DNA from 3 places in the Nonomuraea sp. NPDC003201 genome. Region 1 is predicted to be linked to each of the others. Evidence: riboswitches for the same ligand, from Rfam matches in the RefSeq annotation. Region 1 holds a riboswitch; each other region holds the start of a gene.
What was found. A riboswitch is a leader RNA that binds a small molecule or an ion and turns the genes downstream of it on or off. The one in region 1 is predicted to bind S-adenosylmethionine.
Positions count from the first base shown of each region.

Region 2: linked by a shared signal. The riboswitch ahead of thrC (threonine synthase) and the one ahead of ACWDX9_RS58225 (ABC transporter substrate-binding protein) in region 1 are both predicted to bind S-adenosylmethionine.
Region 3: linked by a shared signal. The riboswitch ahead of ACWDX9_RS02920 (GNAT family N-acetyltransferase) and the one ahead of ACWDX9_RS58225 (ABC transporter substrate-binding protein) in region 1 are both predicted to bind S-adenosylmethionine.

Region 1 covers NZ_JBSFTC010000473.1:577-6,033, reverse strand. The annotation lists partial or broken gene ACWDX9_RS58235 (MFS transporter) at 1-414, opposite strand, end outside; gene ACWDX9_RS58230 (helix-turn-helix domain-containing protein) at 474-1,448, shown strand; SAM riboswitch class IV at 1,499-1,619, shown strand; gene ACWDX9_RS58225 (ABC transporter substrate-binding protein) at 1,686-2,798, shown strand; gene ACWDX9_RS58220 (ABC transporter ATP-binding protein) at 2,777-3,886, shown strand; gene ACWDX9_RS58215 (ABC transporter permease) at 3,883-4,740, shown strand; gene ACWDX9_RS58210 (ABC transporter permease) at 4,733-5,457, shown strand, end outside.
Region 2 covers NZ_JBSFTC010000123.1:9,955-22,863, reverse strand. The annotation lists gene ACWDX9_RS33630 (ABC transporter ATP-binding protein) at 1-743, shown strand, start outside; gene ACWDX9_RS33625 (lipid-transfer protein) at 795-1,979, opposite strand; gene ACWDX9_RS33620 (Zn-ribbon domain-containing OB-fold protein) at 1,976-2,380, opposite strand; gene ACWDX9_RS33615 (S8 family serine peptidase) at 2,469-3,593, opposite strand; gene ACWDX9_RS33610 (hypothetical protein) at 3,590-4,135, opposite strand; gene ACWDX9_RS33605 (SAM hydrolase/SAM-dependent halogenase family protein) at 4,281-5,087, opposite strand; gene ACWDX9_RS33600 (DUF3263 domain-containing protein) at 5,205-5,504, shown strand; gene otsB (trehalose-phosphatase) at 5,543-6,313, shown strand; gene ACWDX9_RS33590 (hypothetical protein) at 6,349-6,924, shown strand; gene ACWDX9_RS33585 (alpha,alpha-trehalose-phosphate synthase (UDP-forming)) at 6,931-8,361, opposite strand; gene ACWDX9_RS33580 (RNA polymerase sigma factor) at 8,393-8,947, shown strand; SAM riboswitch class I at 9,027-9,168, shown strand; gene thrC (threonine synthase) at 9,182-10,414, shown strand; gene ACWDX9_RS33570 (MoaD/ThiS family protein) at 10,439-10,714, shown strand; gene ACWDX9_RS33565 (cold-shock protein) at 10,960-11,160, shown strand; gene groL (chaperonin GroEL) at 11,574-12,909, shown strand, end outside.
Region 3 covers NZ_JBSFTC010000003.1:84,762-97,670, reverse strand. The annotation lists gene ACWDX9_RS03000 (S1 family peptidase) at 1-19, opposite strand, end outside; gene ACWDX9_RS02995 (hypothetical protein) at 202-696, shown strand; gene ACWDX9_RS02990 (winged helix-turn-helix transcriptional regulator) at 709-1,041, opposite strand; gene ACWDX9_RS02985 (NADPH-dependent FMN reductase) at 1,130-1,702, shown strand; gene ACWDX9_RS02980 (TIGR04013 family B12-binding domain/radical SAM domain-containing protein) at 1,718-2,998, shown strand; gene ACWDX9_RS02975 (hypothetical protein) at 2,995-3,228, opposite strand; gene ACWDX9_RS02970 (VOC family protein) at 3,273-3,782, opposite strand; gene ACWDX9_RS02965 (MarR family winged helix-turn-helix transcriptional regulator) at 3,846-4,295, shown strand; gene ACWDX9_RS02960 (hypothetical protein) at 4,356-4,544, shown strand; gene ACWDX9_RS02955 (hypothetical protein) at 4,574-4,915, shown strand; gene xylB (xylulokinase) at 4,926-6,329, shown strand; gene ACWDX9_RS02945 (hypothetical protein) at 6,459-7,202, shown strand; gene ACWDX9_RS02940 (hypothetical protein) at 7,208-7,414, opposite strand; gene ACWDX9_RS02935 (hypothetical protein) at 7,682-8,368, opposite strand; gene pyrE (orotate phosphoribosyltransferase) at 8,472-8,996, opposite strand; gene ACWDX9_RS02925 (L,D-transpeptidase) at 9,263-10,444, shown strand; SAM riboswitch class I at 10,642-10,742, shown strand; gene ACWDX9_RS02920 (GNAT family N-acetyltransferase) at 10,750-11,379, shown strand; gene ACWDX9_RS02915 (hypothetical protein) at 11,544-11,948, opposite strand; gene ACWDX9_RS02910 (hypothetical protein) at 12,431-12,634, opposite strand.

The DNA of each region.
Region 1 (5,457 bases):
GAGCACGAACGCGTCGCCGGGCAGCACGTCGGGCAGCATCGCCGCCCGCGCGGCGAAGAAAACCGGCGTGAACAGCCCCGTGACCAGCACCAGCGCCAGCATCGCCCAGACCGGCAGCCCCGCGTAGGCCAGCAGCAGGCACGTCACCGCCCGGACCACCTCGCCGGTCACCATCAACGCCCGCGGCGGCAGCCGGTCGGCCAGCGAGAGCAGCAACAGCCCGCCCACGATGAACGGCAGCCAGCCGGCCATGTACGCGGCGGCCGACAGGCCGGCCGAGCCGGTCCGCGCATAGACCAGCACGGACAGGGCCAGCATCTTGATCGAGTCCCCGCCGACCAGCAGCGCGAAGCTGCCGAACAGGACCCGGAACTCCTTGACGGCGAACACCTCGCCGAACGTCGCGCCATTCACGTCCACGATGGTGCGGACCGGACCGGCGAACTGGCGACTCTTTCGGATATAACCGAAAGGTGCCCGTAAGAATCGAGGTCACCCCGCAGGACCTGGTGGCCACCAGGTTCGCGATCTCACCGCTGATCGAGACCATGCACGCGCAGTGGGTGCTGGCGGGCCGGCTGGAGGCGGGCGTCCACGGCCGGTGGGCCGCTCGGTGGCGGGGCACGTACCGGGAGCTCGAACGCGTCCACCCCGTGCTGCGGGCCGCGGACGCGATCAGCGGCAACCGGCGCGGCACGAACGTCGCCTTCATCGCCCCGCCGCCGACGGCGGTGGACGTGCCGTTCGAGGCGGAGCTGGCCGCCATGCGCAGGACGCCGCTGGAGCAGGCGCACGCGGAGATCGCCCGGGCGCTCGCCGGGCGGCCGGCGGCGGGCGGGGTCAGGGAGCTGCTGGCGGGACCGCGGGTGGTGGAGCGGTTCGCCGACGCGTACGGGGCGCTCTGGACGGAGGTCGTCTCCCACGAGTGGCCGCGCTTCCGCGCGATCCTGCAGCGCGACGTCGCCCATCGGGCGGGACGGCTGGCCGCCTACGGCTGGGCGGCGGCGCTGGAGGACCTCAGCCCGCAGGTCCACTGGCGGCCCCGGGGGCAGATCGAGGTCGAGCTGACCAGCCTCCACGGGCTGCGTCGGCTCGGCGGCAAGGGGCTGCTCTTCCTGCCGTCGGCGTTCACGACCGCCGTCGGCGCCTACCTGGAGGACGCCTGGCCGTACGCGATGATCTACCCCGCGAGGGGCGCCGCGGCCCCGCCCGCCGCGGCCGACGCCGACCTGTCGGCCCTGATCGGCCGCAGCCGCGCCCGCATCCTCGCCGAGCTGGCCGCGCCCGCCACCACCACCCAGCTCGCGGCCCTGCTCGGGCAGAGCCTGGGCACCACGGGCGGCCATCTGGCGGCGCTGCGCAGGACGGGCCTGATCGCGGGCACCCGCGTCGGCCGCGGCGTCCTGTACGCGCGCACGCCCCTCGGCGACGCCCTGATCAACGGCTGATCCATCCCCCTGTGTCCTATTCATGCAAATCCTACTGATATAGTCGCTTATGTCACGAGTCCAGTGCGAAGCCCCGGCTTGCTGGACGGCAACCCTCCCACCGCGGCGGGGTGCCCCGGGTGATGACACGGTCGTCGAGCCGAACGGTGCTGCTCGCGGCAAGCGCGGATGTCGAGTCGTGCTGCCCTGCGCCCTTGGCCGGCCGCTCGAAGAGGAACTCGAAAAGGAATGGGAAAGATGAAGGGCGGATTCACTCGCCTCGCGGGACTGGGCATGGTGGTCGCGCTGGCGGTCACGGCCTGCGGCGGCGTCGACACTGGCGGCTCCACTGGCGGTTCTACCGGCGGCTCCACTGGCGGCGCGGCGAAGCAGGAGCTCACGGTGACCGCGTTCGCGGGCGCGTGGGGAGAGCTGTTCAAGAAGTCGTTCGTGGAGCCGTTCGAACGCGACACCGGCGCCAAGGTGAACCTCGTCTACGGCGCGAACGCCGAATGGCTCACCAAGCTGCGCGCGGCCGGCGGCAAGAACCCGCCGTTCGACGTCATCGCGTTCACCCCGGACGCGTCGCTGCCCGCGGCCTCCGCCGGGCTGCTCCAGCCGCTGGCCACCGACAAACTGGCGCACTTCAAGGAGCTGGACCCGGTGCTCGCCGGCAAGTCCGCGTACGACGGCAAGCAGTACGGCGTGCCGCTGACCACCGGCTCCACCGGCCTCCTCTACCGCACCGACAAGATCAAGACGCCGCCCGCGGACTGGGCGGACATCTTCGACAAGCAGTACTGCGGCCACGTCGCCCTCCCGCCGCTCACCTACAACCCCGGCCTGGAGTTCTTCTCCGCCCTGGTCACCTCCCAGGGCGGCACGCTGTCCGACCCGGCCGCCGTGGACAAGGCGTTCGACAGGCTCGCGACGCTGAAAGGCTGCGTGTCCTCCTTCCCCGCCAACGCGGGCAACGCCGCCACCGTCATCGAGAACGGCGACGCCTGGATCATGCCCTTCTGGGACGGCCGCGCCTTCGCCATGGCCCAGGCCGGCTCCCCGATCGGCTTCACCTACCCCAAGTCCGGCCCCGTCGGCGCGCTGACCTCGTACTTCATCGCCGCGGGGACGCAGAAGGGCGGCCTGGCGATCAAGTTCCTGGACCACCTGACGGCCGCGCAGAACCAGAAGCCGTTCGCCGAGGGCACCTGGTACGCCGCCGGCAACGACTCGATCTCCTACAGCGAGCCGTTCGAGCAGAAGGTGAAGCACGGTCCCGACGTCTTCAAGAAGTTCATCTGGGTGGACTACGCGGTCGCCACCCCGAAGCTGAACGAATGGCAGCAGCGGTGGAACCAGATCTTCGGCTGACCCCGGAAGAAGGCGGCGGGCACGTCGAGATCGAGGGGCTCGCCGCCGGGTACGACGGCGCGCGCGTGCTCGACCTGGACCGGCTGTCGATCCGCAAGGGCGAGTTCCTGTCGATCCTCGGGCCCAGCGGCTGCGGCAAGACGACGCTGCTCAACTGCGTCGCCGGGTTCGTCCAGCCCACGGCCGGGCGGATCGTGATCGACGGCTCCGACGTGACCCGGCGGCCCCCGTACCGGCGGGGTCTGGGCATGGTGTTCCAGAACTACGCGCTCTTCCCGCACATGACCGTGGCCGCCAACGTGGCGTACGGGCTGCGCGTGCGCCGGCTCGGCCGGCGGGAGCGGGACGAGCGGGTGCGGGAGGCGCTGAGCCTGGTCGGCCTGGAGGGGTACGCCGGTCGGCGGCCCCGCCAGTTGTCCGGCGGGCAGCAGCAGCGGGTCGCCCTCGCCCGCGCCCTGGCCATCCGGCCCGCCGTGCTGCTGCTGGACGAGCCGCTGTCCAACCTGGACGCCAAGCTGCGCAGGGAGATGCGGGTGGAGCTGCGCGCCATCCAGCGGCGCATCGGCACCACCATGGTCTTCGTCACGCACGACCAGGAGGAGGCGCTCGCGCTGTCGGACCGGGTGGCCGTCATGAACGGCGGCCGGGTCGAGCAGCTCGGCAGCCCCGACGAGGTCTACCGGCGGCCGGCGACCCGGTTCGTGGCGCAGTTCATCGGCGCGGCCAACGTCCTGGAGGGCACGGTGACCGGCTCGGGCGCGCTGGACTCCGGCGGGATCGTCGTCGAGTGCGGCCCGCTGTCGCTGCGGCCGGGCGGGCGCGCCGTCGTCGCCGTCCGCCCCGAACGCATCCGCCTGGCCACACCGGGCCCAGAGGCCGGCCCAGCTACGGGCGGCGTGGCCGGGACGGTGGGGTATCGGGCCTTCGCCGGGGACGCCTGGCACGTGGAGGTGCGGCTGGCCGACGGGCGAACCCTGAGCGTGCGGGTCGCCGACACCGGCGCCGGAGATCCGCCCAGCGCGGGCACGTCCGTGCTCGCGCGCTGGGATCCGGCCGACGTCATCCTCCTGGAAACGGAGTCGCCGTGACACGCCGCTGGGCGGGCCTGCCGTACATCCTGCCGCTCGTCGCCTTCCTGGCCGCCCTGTTCCTGGTCCCCCTCGTAGGGCTGCTGCGGCTCAGCTTCAGCCCTGTCGACGCCTTCAACGCGGCGCTGCCAGGATTCACCTTCGGGCAGTACGCCCGGGTGTTGACCGAGCCGTACTTCTACAGTTCCCTGCTGCGGACCCTGGCCACCGCGCTCCTGGTGGCGGTGCTGTGCGTGGCGCTGGCGTACCCGGCCGCGTATTTCCTGGCCCGCCGGCGGCCCGGCGTCGTGCGGACCCTGCTGTTCGTCATCGTGATCTCGCCCCTGCTGACCAGCGTGGTCGTACGCACCTACGGATGGGTCGTGCTGCTGTCCGGCAACGGGCTCGTCAACCGGGCGCTCGTCGCCTCCGGGCTGCGTGAGCAGCCCGCCCAGCTGCTCACCAGCTACCCGGCCGTCGTGGTCGCGGTGACGCACGTGCTGCTGCCGTTCGCGATCATCCCGCTCACGACGGCGCTCGGCGGGCTGGACCGCAACCTGCACCGGGCCTCGCAGACGCTCGGAGCCGGGCCGGTCAGGACGTTCCTGCGGGTCACGGTCCCGCTCAGCCTGCCCGGCGCGGTCACCGGCGCCCTCATCGTCTTCGCGCTGGCCATGGGCATCTACATCACGCCGCTGCTGGTCGGCGGGGTGACCCAGCCGCTGACCGGCATCCGGGTCTACGACCAGGTGACGACGGTGTTCGACTACCCGGTGGCGGCGGCGCTGAGCTTCGCGCTGCTGGCGCTGACCGTCGTGTCCACGGGGCTGCTGGCGGGCGTGTTCCGGATCTGGGAGAGGCGCCTTCATGGGTGAGCGGGGCTACGACAGGATCGTGCGGCTGGTGGCCGCGGCCCTGGCGGCGCTGGTGTTGCTGTTCCTGATCGCGCCGCTGGTCGTGCTGGTGACGAGCTCGTTCAACCGGGCGGGCTCGATGGCGTTCCCGCCGTCGGGGCTGTCGCTGCGCTGGTACGCCGAGGTGCTCGGCTCGCCCGACTGGCAGGTCTCGTTCCGGCTGAGCGGCCTGCTGGTGCTCCTGGTGGTGCCGACGACGGTGGTCATCGGGACGCCGGCGGCGTATGGGCTGTCGCGGGGGTCGTTCCCCGGCCGGCGGCTGCTGCAGGGGTTCGCGCTGTCGCCGCTGATGGTCCCGGAGATCATCGTCGCGCTCGGCCTGCTCTACTACTTCCACGGCGTCGGCCTCGTCAACTCGGTGACCGGGCTGTGGCTGGCGCACTCGCTGGTGGCGCTGCCGTTCGTGGTGCGGGCGGTCATGGTGAGCGCCGCGCAGCTCGACCCGGCGCTGGAGCGGGCCGCCCTGAGCCTGGGCGCCGGGCGGGTCCGGGTGTTCCTCACGGTGACGCTGCCGCTGCTGCGGCCCGGCATCCTCGCGGGCGCGGTCCTCGCCGCCGTCACCTCGCTCGGCGAGGTCGCCGTCACGGCCCTGGTGGCGGGCGCGAACACCACGACGGTGCCGCTGCGCATCTTCTCGGCCGTGCAGTACCAGCTCGACCCGTCGATGGCCGCGGTGTC
Region 2 (12,909 bases), on a different contig from region 1:
TCAAGCGGATGCGCCGCAACATCCAGATGGTGATGCAGGACCCGTACACCTCGCTGAACCCCCGGATGACCGTCGGCGACATCATCGGCGAGCCGTACGAGATCCACAGCGACGCGGCGCCGCGCGGCGACCGCCGCAAGAAGGTGCAGGAGCTGCTGGAGGTCGTCGGGCTCAACCCCGACCACATCAACCGCTACCCGCACCAGTTCTCCGGTGGACAGCGGCAGCGCATCGGCATCGCCCGAGGGCTGGCGCTCCAGCCGGAGATCATCGTCTGCGACGAGCCGGTGTCGGCCCTGGACGTGTCCATCCAGGCGCAGGTGATCAACCTGCTGGAGCGGCTGCAGAACGAGTTCGACCTGGCGTACATCTTCATCGCCCACGACCTGTCGGTGGTGCGGCACATCTCCGACCGGGTGGGCGTGATGTACCTGGGCAAGTTCGTGGAGCTCGGGAAGGACACCGAGATCTACGACAGGCCCGCGCACCCGTACACGCAGGCGCTGCTCTCGGCGGTGCCGGTGCCCGACCCGGAGGGCCGGGAGCAGCGGGAGCGGATCATCCTGCAGGGCGACCCGCCGTCCCCGGCGAACCCGCCGTCGGGATGCCGGTTCCGTACGCGGTGCTGGAAGGCGCAGGAGATCTGCGCCGAGGAGGAGCCGCTGCTGCAGATCCGTCCGGGTACCGGGCACGAAAGCGCCTGCCACTTCGCGGAGACGCACGACGTGGTGCACGTAGGCTGACACGCCTCATAAGACCCTCCGAGGGAGCTCCCCCGGAGGGTCTTCGCGTTTCTACGTGGTGACGATCAGCGCGGAGCCGTGGCCGAACAGGCCCTGGTTGGCGGCGAGGCCGACGCGGGCGACGGGGACCTGGCGGTCGCCGGCCTCGCCCCGCAGCTGCGCGGTCAGCTCGCAGAGCTGGGCGATCGCCTGGGCCGGGATCGCCTCGCCGAAGGAGGCCAGGCCGCCCGAGGGGTTGACCGGGATCCGGCCGCCGAGCCCCGTCTCCCCGTCGTGCAGCAGCTTGGCCGCCTCCCCTGGCTGGCACAGGCCGACGTCCTCCATCCAGTCCAGTTCCAGGGCCGTCGAGAGGTCGTACACCTCCGCCAGTGAGACGTCCTCAGGTCCCACCCCTGCTTCCTCGTACGCCGCGTGCGCGATCGCCGCTCTGAAGGGCCTCTCAGGGGCCGGTACGGCGACGCGGGAATCGGTGGCGAAGTTCGGCAGCTCCAGGATCGTGCTGGGGAAGGTCGGGGTGACGGTGGAGACGGCGGCCAGGCGTACCGGAGCCCGCAGGCCCCGGCGGCGGGCGTAGGACTCCGAGGCCAGGACCACCGCAGCGCCTCCGTCCGAGGTGGCGCAGATGTCCATGAGGCGCAGCGGGTCGGCGACCAGGGGCGAGGCCAGCACCTCCTCGGCGGTGACGGGCTTGCGGTAGCGGGCCATGGGGTTGAGCGAGCCGGCCCGCGAGTTCTTGACCTTGACGGCGGCGAAGTCGGCCGGGGTCGAGCCGTGCACGGCCATGCGCCTGCGGGCGTACAGGCCGAAGTAGGCGGGGTTGGTGGCGCCCAGCAGGCGGAAGCGGAGCCAGTCGGGGTCGTCGGGGCGGTCGCCGCCGACCGGTTTGAAGAAGCCCTTCGGGGTCGAGTCCGCCCCGACCACCAGCGCCACGTCGCACAGGCCCGCGAGGATGCGCGTGCGGGCGATGTCCACGGCCTGGGCGCCGGAGGCGCACGCCGCGTAGCAGGAGGCGATCCTGGCGCCCGACCAGCCCAGCGCCTGCGCGTAGGAGGCGCCCGCGACGAAGCCCGGGTAGCCGTTCCTGATCGTGTCCGCCCCGACCACGAACTCCACGTCGGTCCACGCCACCCCGGCGTCCCGCAGGGCCGCGCGGGCGGCGGCGACGCCGTACTCCAGGAAGGGCCTGCCCCACTTGCCCCACGGATGCATCCCGACGCCCAGCACGACCACGCTCATGAGACCCGCTCCCACATCCACATCAGCGGTCCGTCCGACAGCGGCCCGGAGGTGAGCTCCAGCTCCATGCCGACCTCCAGCTCGTTCACGGTGAGGCCCTTGACCTGCCCGAGCACCACGATCCCCACCTCGTCGAGCTCGACGGCGGCCAGCGTCACCGGCACGTACGGGTCCGCGGCGACGTAGGGGGCGGGGGGTGGGTAGCAGGCGTTCGTGTACGACCACACCCGGCCGCGGCGGGGGAGGCGGGTCGTCTCCATCGAGGTGGCGTCGCAGCGGGGGTTGGGGCAGAGGCCGGGACGGGGCGGGAAGGTGACGGTGCCGCAGGTGGCGCAGCTGGTGCCCAGGAGGAAGACGCCGTCCTCGTCGATGGCGAACCAGCCCTCGATCGCTAACGTCATGCCGCCAGTATCGCACAAGCGCTTGCTAGGGTAACGACTCGCCGACGTCCCTTCTGTCCTTTTGGGGGAGGGAGGGTCGGGTTGGGGGTCAGGGGCGGCGTTTGCGGTGGCGGACGAGGATGCGGGCGGACATCGCCGCGGCGAGCATCACCATGCCCGCCACCACCGGCCCCCGGGAGGCGGGCGGTGGGCCGTCGCCGAAGTACGGGCCGGGGTGGGCGAGGCCGGCGCCGGGCGGGTCCAGGCGGGCGGCCTCCCTCAGGGCGAGCAGGGCGTTGGCCACCCCGTGCCCGTAGGCGGGGCTGTGGCCGTCGGCCGGCTGCAGCCTGGTGCCGAGCTCGATGGCCGTCCGTACGTGGTAGGGCGACATGTCGGGATACGCGGACTTGATCAGGGCCGCCACGCCCGCCACCATGGCCGCCGCCGAGCTGGTGCCGTCGCTCACCACGTAGGAGTCGCGCGCGTCGGCCGTGACGATCTCGGTGCCCGGCGCGACCACCGACAGGTAGTCCTGCCTGTTGGAGAACGCGGCCACCCTGAGCTCCCGGTCCACCGCCCCCACGGCCATCACCCCGGGATAGGCGGCGGGGAAGTTCTTCCTGTTGGCCGTGCCGCCGTCGTTGCCCGACGAGGCCACCAGCACGGCGCCGCGCGCGATCGCGTACTGGATGGCCTCCTCCTCCGAGGGCGAGCCCTCCCACGCGCCGCTGCCGCCGCCCAGCGACATGCTGATCACGCCGGCCCCGTGGTCGACCGCGTACCGGATGCCCTTGGCCAGCGCGTCGCGCCCGCCGGCGCGCTGCTGCTCGCGCAGCGGGTCGCCGTTCTCCAGCGTGACCCGGATGGACAGCACCCTGGCCGCGGGCGCCACCCCGATCACGCCGCCCTTGTGCTCGTCGCCGTGGCCGCGCCCGGCGATCAGGCTGGCCATGGCGGTCCCGTGCCGCCCCCAGAGGCCCTTGGCGGTCCCGGTCAGGTCGGGGCCCTGGATCACGGCGCCCTCCAGGTCGGGGTGGCGGCCGTTCACGCCGGTGTCGAGCACGGCGACGATCACGCCCTCGCCCCTGCTCGACCGCCACGCCTCGGGCAGCCGCATCGCGGCGAGCTGCCACTGTCCCGCCCGGGCGGCCTCGCCCACGTCGTCGGTGGCGCTCGCCGGAACGGTTCCCACCACCAGCGCGGTGACGAGGAAGGCGACGGCGAGCCTGCTCATCGGGTGAGCGTCCGGTGCAACTCGGTGGCGAGCTGCCGCGCCGTGGCGCGCAGCCGGGGCGCGAGGCGGTCACCCGGCTGGTACGGCCGGCCGTCGGCGTACCCGGCGGCCGTCGCCACCACGTAGCGCTCGTCGGACCTGAGCACCACCCCGGTGAAGTACTGCCGCTCGCCGAAGCGCTCGGCCGGCCCCCGGGGAAAGGCCACCGGCCGCACGGTCGCGGGCCGTCCCACGCGGAAGTAGTCGCGTCCGGGCGTGTCGAGCACGGCGATGCCCACGGTGGCGACGAACGTCTGCGTGCTGTCGGCGTACGTGGCGCGCAGGGCCACGCGGCAGCCGCGCCGGACGGCGGCGGGCTGGAACGCCGTCCGGCAGGGCGCCTCGGGGGCGACCCCGGCCAGCTCGTACGTGACCCGCGCCCCCGACGGGCTGACCCCGGGCAGGGTCGCGGGGAAGATCTGCGCGACGGGCCACGCGTGCCAGCGCTCTGACACGGGCGGCTCCGGCGCGGGCCAGATCGCGGACATTATGGAGAGCAGCACGATGGACAGCTGGTACAACGTCGACCTCTGGAGGGGAGGGGAGGGACGCCCGCGCGTTGCATTCTGACACGTGCCCGCTGATTCATTCCGACGCTTCGGTAAACAGACCGATACGCGGAGTAATTCCGATCTGTGTGCCTTCGTCCTATGGAGTAGGGGAGAGTCGGACATGTGCGCCAGGTGGGAGCCCCAGCCGCTGCGCTGCGTCACCGGAATTGACCGCGATCGCGATCAGCCCCGCCGAGTCCGCGAACGCCACCAGCTCCCCCGGCGGCACCGCCGCGAACGTCTCCCGGTAGGGCAGCGAGAGCTGCCGCCGGCCCAGCCAGACCCCCAGCGTGTCGCCCACCCGCACGCCCAGCGCGTGCAGGTCCCCGACCGCGATCGAGAGCTGGGTGTTGCCGTAGCGGTCGACCGAGACGACCTCGCCCTCCACCGAGCCCTCACGCAGCAGCGTGGTCGGCGCCGGCAGCGTCACCAGCCTGCCGATCGGCACCTCGGGCCCCAGGTCCGACGGTCTCAGCCCGCCGCACAGCCGCCCCGCGACCGGCGAGAAGACGTCGCGCCCGTGGAAGGTGGGGGAGACCGGCCGCAGGAAGTGCTCCTCGTTGCTGATCGCGTAGGCGGCCTCGGCGCCGCCGCTGGCGTGCACGGCCCACGACAGCAGCCCGTTGTCGGGCCCGATGAACACCCGCCCGCCCGCCTCGACGGCCACCGCCCGCCGGGCGCCGCCCGCGCTGGGATCGACCGCGCCGATATGGATGCCCGCAGGAAGGTACGGAATGGTCTGGGCGAGAATCGCCGCGCCACGCCGTACGTCACCTGCGGGGATCAGGTGGCACACGTCGATCACCCGCGCCTCGGGGGCGATTCCGGCGATCACTCCGTGACACGCCGCCACATAGCCGTCTTCGAGTCCGTAGTCGGTGAGGAGCGTGATTACTGAGGTCACATTTCGTGACTGTACGTCTCTCAATACGTCGTGAACAGCCGCACTTCGCACATTACGATTGGCCACGGGCCGCGTGCGTGCGGAGTCGTCGCACGCACCTTTCCCGAGGAGGACACCATGGGAGCACCGCTCAGCGGTGACAATGCTGCCCAGGAGACGTCCGGCCAACCCCTCTCAGAACGCGATCTCGAACTCCTCGCCTTCGAACGCCAATGGTGGCGCTACGCGGGCGCGAAGGAGCAGGCCATCAAGGAGAGCTTCGGGTTCTCCGCCACGCGCTACTACCAGTTGCTCGGTGAGCTGATCGACCGGCCGGAGGCGCTGGAGCACGATCCCATGCTGGTCAAGCGGCTGCGCAGGTTACGGTCCACCCGTCAGCGTGACCGCGCCGCCAGGAGACTCGGCATGCGTCCCTGACGGCTGGGTACGGCAGCCGCGTGAGGAACATCCCTGGAATGAAAGCGATCTTGGACGACCCGGCGGGCGCCGTGATCGGGCTCGACTTCGACGGAACCCTGTCGCCGATCGTGCCCGATCCCGCCGAGGCCGTGATCCATCCGAAGGCGCCGGAGGTGCTGGCCGAGCTCGGCGCCCACGTCCTGGCGGTGGCCATCGTGACCGGCCGGCCGCCGGCCACCGCGCTGGAGCTCGGGCCGGGCCTGGCCGACGTGCCCCGGCTGGTCGTGCTCGGCCACTACGGCTTCGAGCGCTGGGAGGCCGGGCAGATCTCCGGCCCCCCGCCGCCTCCGGGCGTGCTCGAGGCCGAGGCCGAGCTGCAGCTGCTGCTCGAGTCGCTGGGCCTGCGCGACGTCACCATCGAGGACAAGGGCCGGGCCGTCGCCGTGCACACCAGGCGCAGCTCCGACCCGGAAGGCGCGCTGGCCAGGCTGCGCGAGCCGCTGGCCGAGCTGGCCGGCAAGCGCGGCCTGGTGGTCGAGCCGGGGCGCTTCGTGCTGGAGCTGCGGCCGCCGGGCATGGACAAGGGGCAGGCGCTCAGCCTGTTCCTGGCGGAGCGGGCCGCCAGGTCCGTCATGTTCGTGGGCGACGATCTCGGCGACCTGGCCGCGTTCGAGGCCGTACGCCTCTCGGGCCTGCCCGGCGTGACCGTGTGCAGCGGCTCCGCGGAGGTCACCGAGCTGGCCGAGCGGGCCGACATCGTGGTGGACGGGCCCGACGGCGTCGTCGCGCTGCTGGAGGAGCTTGTGGCGGCTTTCAGCCGTTCGTGATTGAGCTGCAAGTCGCGCTCCCTAGGGTCGGGCGCATGCACAAGCGACACCTCGCCGCCGTGGCCGTGGCCGCGGCCACCCTCCTCGCGACCTCCCTGCCCGCGCACGCCGCACCCGCCCAGGCGGTCAAGCTGCGCAAGGGCCTGACCCTGTACATCCCGATCAAGTGGGTGGTCCACCGCTTCGGCGACGATGTCCAGATCGTGACCGGCAAGTGCGGCAAGCCCATGGGCTGGGGGACGCCCGAGTGCGACGCCTTCTACGTCCTCGGCCCCTCGTCCATCAAGCGCGGCGCCGAGGGGTTCGGCCCGTACACCGGCAAGCGGCCCTTCTACACGGCGAGCGACGTGCAGCCGTGCCCGTTCAACCGGAAGTGGGGCGAGGCCATCGGCCCGAAGGTCACCAGGGGCCTGCGCCAGGTCGGCGCGGGGCACAAGGCCGCCTACAACGCGTGGCAGTCGGAGTGCGTCAAGTATTCGGGCTCGACCACGAAGGTGCTGCTCCGCTTCACGCAGCGCGAGTGGTACCTGCCGCAGAGCAAGATCCTCATCGTGGACCAGTGGAACACGCCGGGGCTGGCCGACACGCTCAAGCACGCCGACTGGACCTGACCGAGGTCAGATCTCGGCCAGCGCGTCGAGCTGGGCCGCGAGCCACTTCTGCGGGGGCAGGGCGGTGGCCGCGGCGTGCAGCTTGTCGCGCCGCATGCGGCGCTCGTCCTCCGGCATGACGAGCGCGGCGTGCAGCGCGGCGGCCGTCCCGCTGATGTCGTACGGGTTCACCACGAGCGCGTGCGGGCCCAGCTCGGCCGCCGCCCCCGCCTCGCGCGAGAGCACGAGCGCGCACCTCGTGGACAGGATCGGGCCCTCCTTGGCGACCAGGTTCATCCCGTCGCGGATGGGGTTGACCAGCAGCACGTCGGCCATCCGGTACGCGGCCAGCGAACGCGGGTAGTCGTCGTTGACGTTGAGGATCAGCGGGTCCCAGTCCTCGGTGCCGTACTCGTCCTCGATCTCCTGCGCGCAGCGCAGCACCGACGCGGTGTATTCGCGGTATTCGGGCAGGTCGTGCCGGCTCGGGTAGGCGAACGCCAGGTGCACCACCTTGCCGTGCCACTCCGGGTGCGCGGCGAGGAACTCGCGGTAGGCCACCAGGCCGCGCACGATGTTCTTCGACAGCTCGGTGCGGTCGATGCGGACGATCAGCCGGCGGTCGCCCACCTGCTCCCTGAGCGCGGTCATGTGCGACTCGACGTCGGGCTCGACGGCGCGCTCCCACAGCGCGTCGCCGTCCACGCCGAGGCTGTGCACGCCGATGCGGGTGGTCCGGCCCTCGTGGGTGACGCTGCGGCCCACGCGGTCGACCTCCGCGCCCAGCAGCGCCTCGCAGCAGTCCATGAACGCCTGCGCCCACCTGTCGGCCAGGAATCCGGCGTGATCGGCCCCCAGGATGCCCTCCAGGACCTCTCCGACCACCTCGTCGGGCAGCAGCGAGAAGTATTCGGGGGGCGCCCACGGGGTGTGGCTGAAGTGGGCGATGCGCAGGTCCGGCCGCTCGGCGCGGAGCATCGCCGGGGTCAGCGTCAGGTGGTAGTCCTGCACCATGACGCGGGCGCCGTGGCCGGCCTCGTCGGCCAGCGCCAGCGCGAACGCGCCGTTGTAGTCGCGGTAGGACTCCCACTCGCGCTCGAACCTCGTGCCGAAGTTGGGCGAGTTCGGGATGTCGTAGAGCAGGTGGTTGACGAACCACAGGGTGGAGTTGGCCACGGCGTTGTAGGCGCGGTGGAAGGTGGCGGGCGGGATGTCGAGCATGCGCAGCGGGCCCGTGTCGTAGCCGGCGTGGTCGATGCGGCCGCCCGGCACCAGGCGCACGGCGCTGCGGTCGCCGTCGGACAGCGCCGCGCACACCCACAGCATGCCGTCCTTCCTGGCCACCTCGGACAGTGCCGAAACCAGGCCGCCGCCACCGCGTTTCATGGTCAGCTCGCCGTCGTCCGAGACGGTAAAGGAAACGGGCCCTCTGTTGGAGGCCACCAGGACGCTGTTCATCTACGCTCCCTTCGCCCATAGGATCCCAGCTATGGCGCTTGATGAGCTAACCGAGGAACTCGCCCGCTCGGCCGCAGGAGGAGATCATCGCGCACTTGGCGAGCTCCTGGCGCGGATCGAGCCGGATGTGATGCGGCACTGCGCCCGGATCCTCCCCTATCACCAGGATGCCGAGGAAGCCTCGCAGGACACGTTGCTGGCCGTGGCGCGCAACATCGGCCGGTTCGAGGGCCGGGCGCGGTTCAGCACCTGGTTGCACATCGTGACGGCCAACTGCGCGCGCACCACGTACAGGTCGCTCAAACGGCGCGCGGCCGAGCAGACCTCGGACGAGCTGCCCACGCAGAAGCCCGACGTGGCGCGGGTGAGCGTGATCGCGGGCTCCCGGCTCGACCTGCTCGACGCCATGGAGGCGCTGGAGGCCGACAAGCCCGACCTGGCGCAGGCGCTGGTGCTGCGCGACATCGTCCAGCTCGACTACAACGAGGTGGCCGAGCAGCTCGGCATTCCCCTGGGCACCGCCAAGTCGCGCATTCACCAGGCCCGCAAATACGTGCAGGGAGTGCTGGGTGATGATTATCGCTGAGACGCCACGTCTCGCATCTTGAGACGGGTGGCCATTTGGGCCCCACGGACGGGTAGAGTCCTTTTCAACAACTGAATATTGCTCATCCAGAGGGGTGGAGGGACCGGCCCTGCGAAGCCCCGGCAACCCTCCCGGTTTGAGACTCGCGACCTGGCGAGGCCGACCGGGACAAGGTGCCAATTCCGGTCTGCGGTCAAGGTGGCCGCAGGCGAAGATGAGGGAAGGCCTCGCTTCATGTCGCTCGACTTTGGTCCTGCTGTCGGTCTGTCCTGCCGCGAGTGCGGCACGCGTTACCCGCTCGGTCCGAGCTTCGCGTGTCTGGAGTGTTTCGGGCCGCTCGAAGCGGCCTATTCCTTCGGTACGGTGACCCGCTCCGACATCGAGTCGGGTCCCGCCAACATCTGGCGTTACCGGTCGCTGCTCCCGGTGCCGGTTGACGTCGCGAGTAAGCCCAATATGAACCCGGGTTGGACCAAACTGGTCAAGGCCGGAAACCTCGGACGCGCACTCGGTCTCAAGAACCTGTACGTGAAGGACGACTCGGGCAACCCCACCCATTCCTTCAAGGACCGGGTCGTCGCCATCGCCGTCGAGGCGGCGCGTAACTTCGGCTTCCACACCCTTTCCTGCTCCTCCACGGGCAACCTCGCGGGCGCGGTCACCGCGGCGGCGGCGCGCGCCGGGCTCGAGGCGTGCGTGTTCATCCCGGCCAACCTCGAAGCGGCCAAGATCGCCATGGCTCGCGTGTTCGGCGGCAAGCTGATCGGGATCGAAGGCACGTATGACGAGGTCAACCGGTTCTGCTCCGAGCTGATCGGCGACCCGCTGGGTGACAAGTGGGGGTTCGTCAACGTCAACCTGCGGCCCTACTACGCCGAGGGCTCCAAGACGCTCGCGTACGAGATCGCCGAGCAGCTCGGGTGGCGGTTGCCCGAGCAGATCGTCATCCCCATCGCCTCCGGCTCGCAGCTCACCAAGATCGACAAGGGCTTCCGCGAGCTGGTCCAGCTGGGGCTGGTCGAGGACACGCCGTACAAGATCTTCGGAGCGCAGGCGGCCGGGTGCTCGCCGGTCTCCACCGCGTACAAGGCGGGGCACGACGTCGTCCAGCCGGTCAAGCCCGACACCATCGCCAAGTCGCTGGCCATCGGCAACCCGGCCGACGGACCGTACGTGCTCGACATCGCCCGGCGCACCGGCGGGGCCGTCGAGGACGTCACGGACGCCGAGATCGTGGCCGCGATCAAGCTCCTGGCCTCGACGGAGGGCGTCTTCGCCGAGACCGCGGGAGGGGTGACCGTGGGCGTGCTGAAGAAGCTCGCCGAGAGCGGGCGGCTCGACCCCGAGGCCGAGACCGTGGTCCTCAACACCGGCGACGGGCTCAAGACACTCGACGCGATCAGCGACGACGCCCAGCCCACGGCCGTGATCCGGCCCTCCCTCGACGCGTTCCGCGCGACTGTCTGACAACCAGGAAAGGCGAGTTTAACCATGAGCGTTTCGGTGCGGATTCCCACCATTCTGCGCACCTACACCGGGGGCAACGCCGAAGTCAGTGGTGAGGGCGCGACTCTTCGTGACGTGCTTGCCAAGCTCGACTCGGACTACCCGGGGATCGGCGCGAGAATTCTGGATGAATCGGGCAAGATTCGTCGTTTTGTCAACGTTTACGTTGGGGAAGAGGACGTCCGTTTCGCCGACGGGCTCGACACTCCGGCACCTGAGGGCACTCAGATCTCAATCATCCCGGCGGTTGCCGGCGGCTGAGTGCTATAGATCACACGTGTGGAAGGCGCCCCTAGTGGGCGCCTTCTCCATTTCCAGGGCAAATGAAACGTTGAAGCGCCTTCGTTGCGAAGAAATGCGTCGTTTGCAGATTGACTCTGTTGCCAAACCCCGTGCCACAGGTATGGTCGAGGGCGATCGTCTGGCTGATTTTCCCTTAAGTCCGGCGATTACGGGTCTCGCGGAGGAATGGGCGAGATCTGAAAGCCCAGTAAGAGGAGTCGGAAGTGGCGCAGGGCACCGTCAAGTGGTTCAACGCGGACAAGGGCTACGGCTTCATCGCGGTAGACGGTGGTAAGGATGTATTCGTCCATTACTCAGCGATCATGATGGACGGGTACCGATCTCTCGAACAGGGCCAGCGGGTCGAGTTCGAGATCACGCAGGGCCAGAAGGGACCTCAAGCGGAGTCCGTCCGCGCGGTCTGATACACCCCCCTGGTATGCACCGGCGGGGATCGCCCGGCAGCGCAGTCCGTGCGAGCCCGCCACCTTTCTTTCGTCGACTCGGTCACGGCGAGCCGCGCGAGGCGGCTCGCCGTGCGTATGGATCCCGCCACCTGCGGTGGCCTGGACGCGGCTCGTCGCAGGTGCGGGGTCCTGCGGCCGGCGATGGACGGCTCCGCCGTACAGGCTGATATGGGGAGAAAAGGCCCGGTAGGAGGCTTCTCGCTTGCACTCGACAGGGTAGAGTGCTAAACAGTTCGTTGGCACTCTGTGCAGCAGAGTGCCAACACTCGGATCGGGACGATGGGGTCTGCCGAAGGAGATGCTGACCCATGCCGTCGCGGGCGTCGGCTCGGTCCACGACAAGCCACCCTGCATCTGGGAGGTCTAGCCTTATGGCAGCCAAGATGATCGCGTTTGACGAGGACGCCCGGCGCGGTCTCGAGCGTGGTATGAACCAGCTCGCCGACGCCGTCAAGGTGACCTTGGGCCCCAAGGGCCGCAACGTCGTGCTGGAGAAGAAGTGGGGCGCCCCCACGATCACCAACGACGGTGTCTCCATCGCCAAGGAGATCGAGCTCGAGGACCCGTGGGAGAAGATCGGCGCCGAGCTGGTCAAGGAAGTCGCCAAGAAGACCGACGACGTCGCGGGTGACGGCACCACCACCGCCACCGTGCTCGCCCAGGCGCTGGTGCGCGAGGGTCTGCGCAACGTGGCCGCCGGCGCCAACCCGATGGGCCTGAAGAAGGGCATCGAGGCCGCCGTCGAGCGCGTCAGCGAGGAGCTCTCCAAGCTGGCCAAGGACGTGGAGACCAAGGAGCAGATCGCTTCCACGGCCTCCATCTCCGCCGCCGACCCCGAGATCGGCTCGCTCATCGCCGAGGCGATGGACAAGGTCGGCAAGGAAGGCGTCATCACCGTCGAGGAGAGCAACACCTTCGGCCTCGAGCTCGAGCTCACCGAGGGCATGCGCTTCGACAAGGGCATGACGTCGATGTACTTCGTCACCGACTCGGACCGCATGGAGGCCGTGCTCGAGGACCCGTACATCCTGATCGTCAACAGCAAGATCTCCGCCAACAAGGATCTGCTGCCGCTGCTCGACAAGGTCGTCCAGTCGGGCAAGCCGCTGCTGATCATCGCCGAGGACATCGAGGGCGAGGCCCTGGCGACCCTGGTCGTCAACAAGATCCGCGGCCTGTTCCGCTCCGTGGCCGTCAAGGCCCCGGGCTTCGGCGACCGCCGCAAGGCCATGCTCAACGACATCGCCATCCTGACCGGTGGCCAGGTCATCGCCGAGGAGGTCGGTCTCAAGCTCGAGAACGCCACCCTCGACCTGCTCGGCCGCGCCCGCAAGGTCGTGGTGACCAAGGACGAGACGACGATCGTCGACGGCGCCGGTGACCCCGAGCAGATCGCCGGCCGGGTCAACGAGATCCGCGCCGAGATCGAGCGCACCGACTCCGACTACGACCGTGAGAAGCTCCAGGAGCGGCTGGCCAAGCTGGCCGGTGGCGTGGCGGTCATCAAGGCCGGCGCGGCGACCGAGGTCGAGCTGAAGGAGCGCAAGCACCGCATCGAGGACGCCGTGCGCAACGCCAAGGCGGCCGTCGAGGAGGGCATCGTGCCCGGCGGTGGCGTGGCGCTGCTGCAGGCCGGCGCCAAGGCGTTCGACAAGCTGGAGCTGTCGGGCGACGAGGCCACGGGTGCGGCGATCGTGCGCAAGGCTC
Region 3 (12,909 bases), on a different contig from region 1:
CACAGCGTTTACTCGACATGTGCACTCCTCGGGTGGGGGTGCTGTCAAGCTAACGGTTGCTAAGGCGCCTGCCAGCATGCCAAAGAGCCTCTATTTCGGTGTTATGGGGGGTTTCGGACACCGGTGCCATAGCCCGATTTATCGCCTTAAAGGTGGGCGGCGTAGCAGGTCGCTATGGTCCCGTGGCTGGAGGTGTTCTCTTTGCGAAACGGTGTTCGCCATCTGCTCGGCGCCGGCGCGGGACTGCTGGCCACCCCGCTCATTGCAACCGGTTTCATCATCGGGGTCGCGCGTTATCGCCAGACGGCGGCCATGACCGTCGACTGGGTCGTGCCGGCCGTGTTCGTCGGGACGGTGGTCCTCATCGGAGTACTGGCCGGGTCGAGGATCTCGCCGCTCGCCTCGCTGCTGCCCGGCCTGGCCTTCCTGGGTCTCATCGGAGCGGCGCTGGTGCGCATGGCTCTGGGCGGTGACCACCGGATGGGGTTCGACGACGTGCCGAGCCGGTTTCTCGAGGGCTACATGGCCCTGCTCTACACCTGGTCGCTCCCCACGGGGTGCATCCTGCTGACCGCCTCGCTCTTCCCCTCGCGCTGGCGGGCGGCCAGGACCGACCCGCCCCCGCCGCCTCAGCCCCCGCAGGAGGCCCCGGGGCCGCCGCCGCTGCCCAAGCGGATCCCGTCCTCCCACCGCTGAGGACCGGGATCGTCAGGCGGACTTGGCCTCCGGCAGCGGGATCCACTTGTGCGCCCAGGTCACCAGCTCGTCCAGCACCGGCCGCAGCTCCTGCCCCATCTCGGTCAGGTGGTATTCGACGCGCACCGGCGACGTGGGCAGCACGCGGCGCTCGATGAGCCCGGCGCTCTCCAGCTCGCGCAGCCGCCGGGCCAGCATCGTGTCGTTGATGCCGGGGATGGCCGCCTTGAGGTCGGCGTACCGGTGGGCGCCCTTGAAGATCATGTGGATCACCGCGCCCGACCACCGGGCGCCGATCAGCTCTAAGGCGATGTGGAAGCGCGCGCAGACCGAATCGAGACTCATGCCACAAATCCTACCCCCCGCTTGCTCAGAAATATGTAGCAGCTCAATAATGTTGAGTAGCTACACCGCCTGAGTGAAGGAGCATGCCATGGGCAAGCCGGTCCTGCAGATCGTCGTCGCCAGCACCCGTCCCGGCCGTGCCGGACGTCCCATCGCCGAGTGGTTCCACGGCAAGGCCGTGGAGTCGGGACTGTTCGAGGTCGAGCTGATCGACCTGGCGGAGGTCGCGCTGCCGTTCCTGGACGAGCCCAACCACCCCCGGCTCAAGCAGTATGTGAACGCGCACACCAAGGAGTGGAGCGCCACCGTCGAACGGGGCGACGCGTACGTGTTCGTGACCCCCGAGTACAACCACAGCTTCAACGCCGTGCTGAAGAACGCCCTCGACTACCTGCACCACGAGTGGCAGCACAAGGCGGCCGGGTTCGTCAGCTACGGCGGCGTCTCCGGCGGCACCCGCGCCGCGAACAGCCTGCGCCAGGTCACCAGCACGCTGCGGATGATCCCGGTGCTGGAGGCGGTGAACATCCCGTTCTACTCCCAGTTCATCGGCGAGGACGGCAAGGTGCACGCCAACGACGTCATGGACTCCGCCGCCGACGCCATGCTCGCCGAGCTGGTTAAGCTGACCGGCGCGTTGCGTTCGATGCGCGTCGCCTGAGCTACGCTGCCGGACGTGGCACTGGCTGTAGGTGTGGTGGTCCGTTACCGCAAGGCGGTGACGTACGGCGTGCACGCGCTGCTCGCCGCGCTGGAGAGCGCCGGGGTGGAGCACGAGCTGAGGCTCGGCACCACCCCTGAGGAGACCGCGGAGCACATCACGGCCAGCCGGGCCGACCGCGTGCTCGTGCTCTGGTCGTTCTACTCGCCCGACGCCGAGGCCATGGCCGCCGAGCTGGCCACGGTCAGGTCGCTGAGCGGCGGCCGGGGGCTGCACATCGCGGGCGGCGTGCACGCCACGGCCGAGCCGCAGCAGGTCATCGACGCGGGCTGGGACCTGGCGGGGATCGGCGAGGGCGAGACCACGATCATCTCCCTCGTCCGGGCGCTCCAGCAGGACGAGCCGCTCACCTCGGTGCCGGGGCTGGCGATCAAGGACGCCGACGGCGTCGCCCTGCGCACGAGGCCGGCGCCGCAGCTGCCGCTCGACGCGTTCCCCTCCTTCGTGGGCAGGAACGGGCCGATCGAGATCACCCGCGGCTGCCGCTACACCTGCCGCTTCTGCCAGACGCCGTTCATGTTCGGCGGGCAGTTCCGCCACCGCTCGGTCGCCAGCGTGCGCGAGCACGTGCGCGGGATGGTCGACAGGGGCCTGCGCGACATCCGCTTCATCACGCCGACCTCGCTCTCGTACGGCTCCCCCGGGCCCGATCCCGACCTGGGCAAGGTGGAGGAGCTGCTGGCCGGGGTCAAGGAGGAGCTGCCGCCGCGCGGCCGGGTGTTCTTCGGGAGCTTCCCCTCAGAGGTACGGCCCGAGCACGTCAGCCCCGAGGCCATGCGCATGCTCAAGCGCTACGTGGCCAACGACAACCTGATCATCGGCGCCCAGTCCGGCTCCGACAAGGTGCTGGCCGCCTCGGGCCGCGGCCACGACACCTCACCGGTGCGCGACGCCGTCAGGATCGCCGTCGAGCACGGCTTCCGGCCGAACGTCGACTTCATCTTCGGCATGCCGGGCGAGACCGAGGAGGACCAGGAGCAGTCGCTGAAGCTCGCCTCCGACCTGGCCGAGCTGGGGGCCCGCATCCACACCCACACGTTCATGCCGCTGCCCGGCACGCCGTGGCGGGACGCCGAGCCCGCGTTCATCCCGCTGGCGACCATGAGCGAGCTGGACCGGCTGGCGCAGCGCGGCGACGCCTACGGGCACTGGCGCAAGCAGGCCGAACACGCCGTACGGCTGGCCGAGACGGCCAAGGCCTACCCGCGCCGGGCACGGCGCCGGCGCACCGGCTAGTGATCGTCGTCGTCGAAGGTGTGCATGACCCGCTCGAACGCGTCACTGACGGGACGCAGCGCCTGCGCGAACGCGTTGACCAGCGGACCGAAGATCTCCGTCACCTCGGTCAGGAAGTCGGGACTCTTGGTTTCGGGAGGCGACCAGCGCATGGCGTCCGCGCTCAGCGTCTCCCACTCGTCGACGACACCGTCGATGGCGTCGAGCACGTGGTCAGGATCGCTTGGCATGACCGTTCCCCGTGAAAGAAGGGTCGTATCACACCTACGGTACTTCAGACGGGGATGGACACGCCTACTCCGCCTCGGGTCTGGGCGCCGTACCTCTCCTTGTCGGCGGCCAGGTCGAGCGGGCGGATACTGGAGCGCGCGGCGAGGACCTCGTCGGTGATCTGCGCGGCCGGCACCAGCCACGACACCTCGAACTCCAGCCCGTCGGGGTCCTTCGCGTACAGCGCCTTGGTCGTGCCGTGGTCGGACGAGCCGACCAGCGCGCCGAGCTCGCTCAGCTTGACCGCGACCCGCTCCAGCTCGTCGAGGGTGTCGACCTCCCACGCCAGGTGGTAGAGGCCCACGGACGTGCTGCCGGCCGGGGACGGGTCCGCCTTGGGGCCGATCTGGAACAGGCCCAGGTCGTGGTCGTTCGTCGAGCCGGGGGCCTGCAGGAAGGCGGCGCCCGGCATGCCCATCACGACGTCGAAGCCGAGGGCCTCGCGGTAAAAGCCGACGCTGCGTTCCACGTCGCGGACGTAAAGGACCGCGTGGTTGAGTCGCTGAACAGGCATGATGTGCCCCTTTCCGGGCGGAGTCCCGTCTCAAGTATATGAGAGTTCAACTAAATTGGGACCGTGACGAGATGGCTGGATGCGGACGAACAGCACACCTGGCGGAACTTCCTGGCGGCGACCCAGCTCATCAACGAGGCGCTCGACCGCCAGCTCCAGCGGGACGCGAGCATGCCGCACACGTACTACATGATCCTCGTGGCGCTCTCCGAGGCGCCCGGGCGGTCGATGCGGATGAGCGAGCTGGCCGCCAGGGCGCAGAGCTCGCAGAGCCGGCTGTCGCACGCCGTGGCGCGCCTGGAGGAGCGCGGGTGGGTCCGCCGCGAGCGCTGCCCCGACGACGGGCGCGGCAGCTTCGCGGTGCTCACGGACGCCGGGTTCGCCGCGCTGGCCGCCGCCGCGCCTGGACACGTCGAGGAGGTACGGCGGAGCCTGTTCGACGTGCTGACGCCCGAGCAGGTACGCCGGCTCGACGAGATTTGCGGCGCAGTGCGGAACACGCTGGAGGGGTAGCGAGCGAAGTGTCGTGCCGAGGCCGTAGGTTTCTCCGCGTACCCGAACAAGGAGAGGCCGATGCACGACACCGATGAGGCGCTGTTCAGGGCTGTCCACGGCATCGCGGGACGGTTCGCCGGCCAGCCCGTGCCCGTGGTGATGGAGGCGTTGCTGCGCCACCTGCCCAAGGCTCCGGGCCTCGAGGTGGCGGAGATCCGCAAGATCGCCGAGGAGATCAGCGTGGGACGTGATCCCTCGGGCTTGTGAACAGCTGATCGCCAGGGGAGCATCGAGACATGGACGAGCCAACCCCTGAAGACCGATTCACCTTCGGTCCGTGGACGGTGGGCCGGCAGCCGCTCGATCCGGTGGTGGCCGAACTCGGGGCCCATGACGTCACCTTCCACGACGACGACCTGCCGGCCGCCCAGCCCGATCGCGACCGGGCGATCGCGGCCTTCGGGAAAGCGCTTGCCAAACCGGGCTGGCCTACCGTGTCGAGGAGCTCGGCCTGCCCACGCTCAACCGCGGTGGGACGCCGGCCGATCGCGCCTCCGACGACTTCGATCCGAACGTCGCCGCCGCGCCTGGATACCATTTCACGCATCTCAACCAGCTTGCGCTGGAGCACTTGTTAGGAGTTCATGGGTGACGCTGGTCGCTGGGGTCGATTCCTCGACGCAGAGTTGCAAGGTCGTCATTCGTGACGCTGAGACGGGCGCGCTGGTCCGGCAGGGCCGCGCGCCGCATCCCGACGGCACGGAGGTGCATCCGTCGCACTGGTGGGACGCGTTGTTGCGGGCCATCGAGGACGCCGGCGGGCTGGACGACGTGCTCGCCGTCAGCGTGGGCGGGCAGCAGCATGGCATGGTCTGCCTGGACGAGTCCGGAAATGTCGTACGTGATGCCCTGTTGTGGAACGACACCCGCTCCGCACAGGCCGCCGCCGACCTCGTGACAGAGCTGGGCGGGCCGGAGGCCTGGGCCACCGCCGTCGGGTCGGTGCCGGTCGCCTCGTTCACGGTGACCAAGCTGCGCTGGCTGGCCGAGCACGAGCCGGACAACGCGGCCCGTACGGCGGCCGTCTGCCTGCCGCACGACTGGCTCTCCTGGCGCCTGGCCGGCGCGTTCGCCTCGGGGACCTTCTCGGCCGACTCCCCGGTGCCGCCGCTCGACCGGCTCGCCACGGACCGGGGGGACGCCTCGGGCACGGGCTACTGGTCGCCGTCGACGGGCACGTACCGGACAGATCTGCTGAAGCTGGCGTTCGGCTCGATCCCCCTGCTGCCCCACGTGCTGGGGCCGGACGAGGCGGCGTACGAAGGGGGCGCGGCGCTGATCGCCCCCGGCACGGGCGACAACATGGCGGCGGCGCTCGGCGTGGGCGCCCGTTCCGGCGACGTCGTGGTGTCGCTGGGCACCTCCGGCACCGTGTTCGCGGTCGCGGAGTCGCCCAGCGCCGACCCGACGGGCGCGGTGGCCGGCTTCGCCGACGCGACGGGTCGGTTCCTGCCGCTGGTGTGCACGCTCAACGCCGCCCGCGTCATGGACGCCGCCGCCCGCATCGCCGGGGTGAGCCTGGACGCGCTGAGCGATCTGGCTCTCCAGGCCCCGCCGGGGGCGGACGGGCTGACGCTGGTGCCGTACCTGGAGGGCGAGCGCACCCCCAACCGCCCGACCGCGACGGGCTCCGTCCACGGGCTGACCCTGGCCACCTCAACCCCCGCCCACCTGGCGCGGGCGGCCATCGAAGGCATGCTGTGCGGCCTCGCCGACGCCCTCGACGCGCTGGGCACCAAGCCGGAGCGGGTGCTGCTGATCGGCGGCGCGGCCCGTTCCGAGGCGGTCCGCCGCATCGCCCCGACGATCTTCGGCGTCCCGATCACGGTGCCGCCGCCGGCCGAGTACGTCGCCAACGGCGCCGCGTACCAGGCCGCCACGCTGGTCACCACGCCGGACTGGCGGTCGGAGGAGACGGAGACGTACGAAGGGGACGCCGTCCCCTCGATCCGCGACCGCTACACCCGCGCCACCACCCACATCCTCGACTGACTCCTTCGTTTCCGGACGCCTGTCCGGCTTGTTGCCGGTCGCCTGCCCGGCGCCCCTGACTTTCGACAGGGGCGCCGGTTGACCATCGGCCGATGACGGGCCCACCTCGGCGGCGCCAGGCTCGCTCCCATGAACACCCCCTCCTCTCTCACCGGCGCCCCGATGGCCACTCCCTTCCCCGGACGATGGATCGGCGGCGTGACGCTCATCGTGGGGCCGATGATCATGTGCGCCGGATACCTGCTGCGTTACCTGAGCACGGCCACCGCCCTCACCCCTCAGCAGCAGGCCTGGGCCGAGGCACAGCCCTTCGCCGCCTTCGGCCAGCTCCTCGCCCACACGTCGGCACCCGCCCTGCTCACCCTCTCCTACGCGGTGTTCGCGCTGGGGGCGCTGCTGCTCTTCCCCGCCTTCGTCGCCCTGGCCCAGCAGGTGGGCGGCCACCTCGCCCAGTGGGGCGCCACGCTGCTGGTCATCGGCCTGTTCGCCCGCCTGTACTTCGCCGGCGCCGACCAGACCGCCTTCCAGCTCACCGAGGCCATCGGCCTGGACCAGGCGACGAGCGCGACCATGAAGGAGTATGTGGACATCTCCTACGGACCGTGGCGGGTACCGGTCTGGGCCTCGGTCGGCCAGTACGCGGGCTCGCTGCTGCTGGCCATCGCCGCCTGGCGCTCGGGCCTCTTCGGCACCGCCCGCGCCGTGATGTTGCTGCTGGCAGGAGGTACGTGGATGGGCGTGCTGAAGGGCTCCTCCATCCCCGACGTGCTGGTCACCGGCCTGCTCTGCGTGGCCCTGGTCCCGCTCGGCGCCCGGATGCTCCGTGACCGGCTGCCCACCACGACCAGCCGGCCGAAGGCACTGAGTTGGTGAGCGGGTCAGGGCCTGCGGAGATGCCAGACGATCAAGGCGGGAGTGTCCTGATAGGCCACCGCCGCCGCTTCCGAACACCACCGCTGGGCGAGAGGACCACCGTGCCCGCCGGGCGACTCGCCCCACCGAGGTTCGTGACAGGCCACAATCTGCAGCCCTGCCTCGTGGATGGCGTTGATGTAGTCACTGGCCAGGAACCGGCTGGCCGGCATGGCTCGTACGCTCCCGTCCTGTCCCGCCACCCTCGGCACGCCTCCCAGATACAGCGACAGCGGATGGATGTCCGACAGCACCACATGCCCACCGGGGCGGACGGCACGGGCCAGTTCGGCCAGCGGCGGCCCCAGAGCCGGCAGCGATGAACGTCAACACGGCTACGAGCCGACGGCCGCCACGATCTCCGGGATCGGCATCACCGAGACCACCACGGGCACGGTCACGCCATTGCTTCCAGGAACGCGTGCAACCCAGCGGCGTCATCAAGACCCGTAGACGTTCGCAAGCGGCAGATAGGAACTGAAGTGGTCGGCCACGATATCCGCCACAGCCTCCGCATCAGCGGCCCCATCCACCTCCAGAACCCGGATGCCCAAACGACGAGCGGAACGAACGGCCTCATCGGCGACGAGTCGGTCTCGGGCGAGTCGATTGCGCTGTGCTCGATCAGGATCGCTGACTTGGTGATCGACTGCGGCGGCCCGGGGCAGCTCGCGAACCTGGCGCCGGCGGAACTCTTCGCTCGGCACCATGACGATCATCCGCCAGGTTGAGTCGATGATGGGAGCGACCAGTTCGGGACGCAGCCCCCAGCCTTCGGCGACGACCGGCCGCCCCGAAACCAGGCCACGCAGGTCATCCAGAGCCCATTCGAACCGCACGGGAAACCCGGCCAGGATCTCGTCGGCCATTTTCTGAGGGCTGCTGTTCACCCAGACGGCGTCCGGCTCAGGGTCCGCGATCGGCTCGCCAAGCCGCACGCGACGGGCGATCCGACGGTCATTGTGCGCACGTGCGTCGTGATAGTCGTAGTGATAGGCGGTCAGCCCGTACCGGGTGGCGAGCAGCCTGGCGACGGTGGATTTGCCGGCCCATTGTCCCCCTCCGATCCACAGGGCGTTGTGCAAGGTGCCGAACGGATCCCAGACCTCGCTGTTTGTGGCGTTCACGGTTACAGCATGGCGACGGCACCGACCAAAGAAACAGTCTTGTTCTACCTGCCCGGACGGGCGACGATCGTAAAGAGAGGCCCTTGTCGATGGGCCCGGCGGATCAGTCCGTCATGCGCAGGTCGATCGCGGTCAACAACGACGAAAGCCTGATGCCTTCCGCGGCCAGCGCCGCCGCACCCGCCTGTTCGCGATCAATGACGCACAATGCCTCACTGACCTGGGCCCCGAGGCTCCGCAGCTCAGCAGTGGACAGGACGATCTGGCCACCGCTGGTGACAACGTCCTCAACCACCAGAACCCGCCGCCCCACCACATCCGCGCCCTCGGCCAGTCGGCAGGTCCCGTACGTCTTGGCCTGCTTACGGACGAACGCGCACGGCAGACCGGTGTGCCGGCCAAGCGCGGTGACCACCGGAATCCCGCCCATCTCAAGCCCGGCCAACACCTCGACGTCCCCCGGGACCAGGGGCGCCATCGCCCGAGCGATGTCATCCAGCAGAACGGGGTCACCCTCGAACTTGTACTTGTCGAAGTACTCGGTGGCGGTACGTCCTGAGCGCAGCACGAAGTGGCCGGTGAGGTGGGCGGCGGCATGAATCCTGCGAGCCAGGTCAGAGCGCGTCACAGGCACCCAGTCTCCCAGAGGCAGGACCGCCCACACAGCCGAGAAGCAAGAACAGCCTCACCTCATGGTGGGCGGGTGCCACGTCCCGAAGTCCCACTCCTCGATCTCGCAGACACCCTCTGGATACGCCTGCCTCGCAACCTGCCGCATCGATCAAGGCACTTTTGCATTGTTACCAACAGTTATGGGCATATAGCTCTCCGTATCGCTAATAGGCCGTCTTGTCCGAAAGATGCCTATTTTGTCGGGGAGTGGAGGCATCGACGATGCGGAACGGCCGAACCATACTCGTCAGTACGTTCACGGCTACACTGCTGCTGACCGCAGGCTGCACCTCGGGTGGCTCGAACCCACCACCGCCCGCCGGCCCGCAGGAGCGGGCCCTCGCAGCCAAGCTGTCGATCACCCCGGCGAACGGCACGAAGAAGGTGCCCCCGGACGCCGGGGTCAGCGTCAAGGCCACCAACGGCAAGGTCACCAAGCTGACCGTCGCCGACGCCAAGGGGCATGAGGTACGCGGAACTCTTGGTGCGAACGGGACGTGGCACCCCACGTGGCCGCTGCAGCCCTCGACCGCGTACACGGTGAGCGCGCAGGCGACCGGCACGGACGGCAAGCCCGTCACCGCGCGGGCCACGTTCACCACGCTCAAGCCGAAGCGAGTGCTGGAGAGCGGCATGTCCCCGCTGGACGGCGAGAAGGTCGGCGTCGGCATGCCCGTCCAGCTCCTTCTGTCGCGCCCCGTGACCGCCAGGAGCGACCGGGCCGCGGTCGAGAAGTCGCTCGAGGTACGGATGTCGAAGCCGGTCGAGGGCGCGTGGAGCTGGGTGAGCGACCGCGAGGTCCAGTTCAGGCCGCGCGAGTACTGGCCGGTCGGCGAGAAGGTCACGGTGGTCGCGCACCTGGCCGGACTGCGGGCGGGCCGGGACCTGTGGGGCACCAGGGACCGCAGCCTGACGTTCACCGTCGGCGACGAGCACATCACCAAGATCCGCAATGCCACCCACCGGGCGGTCGTGCGGGAGAACGGCAAGGTCGTCAAGGCCATCCCGGTCAGCCTGGGCAAGAAGGGCGACGAGAGCTGGTCCGGCGTCATGATCGCCCAGGAGAAGGCCGCGTCGACCCTCATGGACTCGGCCACCATCGGCAGGCCCGGCGAGTACTACGCCCATACCAAGTGGAATGTCCGGATGACCTACAGCGGCATGTTCTTCCATGCCGCCCCCTGGTCGACCGGCGCGCAGGGCAACAGCAACGTCAGCCACGGCTGCGTGAACGCCAGCATGGCCAACGCCCGCTGGTTCTACAACTTCACGCAGCGGGGAGACATCATCGAGGTCACGGGGACGTCGCGGAAGCTCGAGTTCGGCAACGGGCCGACGCCGTGGGCGAAGTCATGGGATGACTGGCTCGCGGACAGCGCCCTCGGCAAGTCGATCAACGCCTAGAGTTAGCCGCTGGTGGTGAGCACTCCCGACGCCTGGCCGCCATGAGTCTTAAGGCCAGACCGTGCCAGGTGTGTCCACCTCTCACACTTCCCACATTGGGTGCGACTCTTCCAGAGAGCTCATCTGCCCCGTTCAAGCGCCGTCTATGGAAGGCGAATTGACGGTGTCCGTCTGTGCGGGCAGGATCTCGACTCGGTAGTTCATCCAGAGGATCTGAGGGACCTGGCCCTGTGACGGTCCGGCAACCTCCCCAGCGGGCAATCCGCGGGAAAGGTGCCAATGCCAGGAACGATGAGGGAGAGCTGATGAGCGTGCGGCTTGATGTTCCTGTCCTTTCCGGCGATCTGGTGCGGTTGGAGCCGCTGGCGATGCGGCACGCGGCGGATCTCGCGGAGGCGGCCGAGGAGGATCGGTCGTCCTACGATTTCACGCTGGTGCCTCGCGCTCGCGAGATACCGGACTACCTGGCGGCCCAGCTCGCCCGCGACGGGCTGACCCCATTCGCGCAGGTTCGGCTCACCGACGGCAAGGCGGTGGGATGCACCGGCCTGTGGGATCCTCGCAGGTGGCCGGACCGGCCGGACCTGCGCGCGATCGAGATCGGCTTCACCTGGCTGGCCGCCTCGGCACAGGGCACCGGGATCAATGCCGAGGCGAAGCTGTTGCTGCTGTCTTACGCGTTCGACGTGCTCGGCGTCGCCCGCGTCGACCTGAAGACCGACGCCCGCAACCATCGCTGCCGCCGGGCCTTGGAACGACTCGGCATCCCCTTCGAGGGCGTGCTGCGCGCCTGGTCCATGTCATGGGCGCACGGCGAGGAGGGCAAGGTCCGCGACTCGGCCATGTTCGCAGTGGTCGCCACCGAATGGCCTACCGTCAAACAGGTACTGCAAGCCCGCCTCACCGCCGTGAGCTCCCGTTCGCCGGCCCTCTGAGATGGGTGCGGTGAGGCGCCCCTGAGCACCTGAACACGACCTGTCAGTAAGTTCGGCCCCACCAGCCTGGCCACCCGGTGGCGGGGCTCGACCCGTGCCTGACCCATCACGCCGCCTTGTCACGGGGTCCGGAGTGGACCCCGCGACACGAGGTTGACATCCCATCAAGCAGCGTCGAGCGCTGCGGTGATCTTGCGGGTCATCTCGGCCAGGGTGGGGCTGGGCCGGCCCTGGTGGGTACGGGCGGCTGCTTCGAGGGCGACGCTGACGGTGCTGCGGAAGTTGTCGGCCTCGGCCGGATCCTGCTGCTTGAGCAGGCTCATGGATGCGGTCAGGGCCGGCAGCACCAGGTCGGCCAGGTCGGCGACGGACTTGCCGTACTTCACTCCCTTGGGCGCCTTGGTGAGCACGTGCCCGACCAGGCCGGTCGCGGAGGTCAGGGCGATGGAGCCTTCGGCGGCGACCTTGTGGGCCGAGCCGGCGGCACCAGCGGCGGACATCAGGGAGACGGCACCCCACGCGGCGGTCCGCAGGGTGAGCTTGTCCTGGTCGGAAAGGGTGATGGACATGGTGGCGTACTCCCTTGGCTCTGTTATGAAATGGGCTTCCACGAGAGGCGGGGGCGAGCTGGGCGTGCCCCGGTTCGCGCTCTGTGCATTCACTGTCGCCGACCGCTCTGATACCGGGCGGTTGGCGTGCTGACACGGCGGCTGACACCGGCACAGCATCCGACCCGATCGCCCCCGGGACACTGCCTGCCGCGCTCCTACGGGCGCAAGAAGGCCCAGACCGCGGAACGGCTCAAGGCTAGGAACAGGTGGACCGATCATGATCTGGCCTTCACCACGAAGCTTGGCGGCCCCGATCGAGCGCACGGAGGACCGAAATCAGCGGAAGTCCATCCTCAAGCAGGCCGTCGTACGGGACGCCCATGCCAACACTGCCCTCCTCATCGAGCAAGGCGTTCAGGAAATCCTCGGCCACATCCGTGTGACCACCACCGGGCGCGCCACACCCTCCAGATGAAAGACGCCCTCTGGGGTCTCCCTGATCAGTGGCGGTCAAGGTCCTCGATCGCCAGCACGACGGCTGTGATGAGAAACCCCAGCCCCACGCCCACCAGCGCGATCACCGCTGTGGTCGCATCGCCCCCTGTTCCGGTGAGAACGACCCAGCCGGCCACAACGAGGAACAACCAGCCGAGAAGGACGAGACTACGAGCACCACTACGGCGAGTTCCGCTGCTGCGCTTCAACGACCATCCTTCGGTTGGGTGAGGCTACGGATGATGTTCCATGCATCTTCGCTCAGGAAAGATCCAATGCATGCGCCCTTCCAGGAACACGGGGCGAGCAGCTCTCGGTGACGGTGGTGTTGCTGTGGGCCGACCAGACCGAGATGACCTATGAGGCGTGCCCGAGCCGGAGAGCAGCGAGACGAAGCTGCGCCATATCTCGCCGAGTGTCTGCAACCCGCTGCCCATAGAAGATCGAAAAAGGCCCTCTCCCCAACTACGGGAGAGGGCCTTTC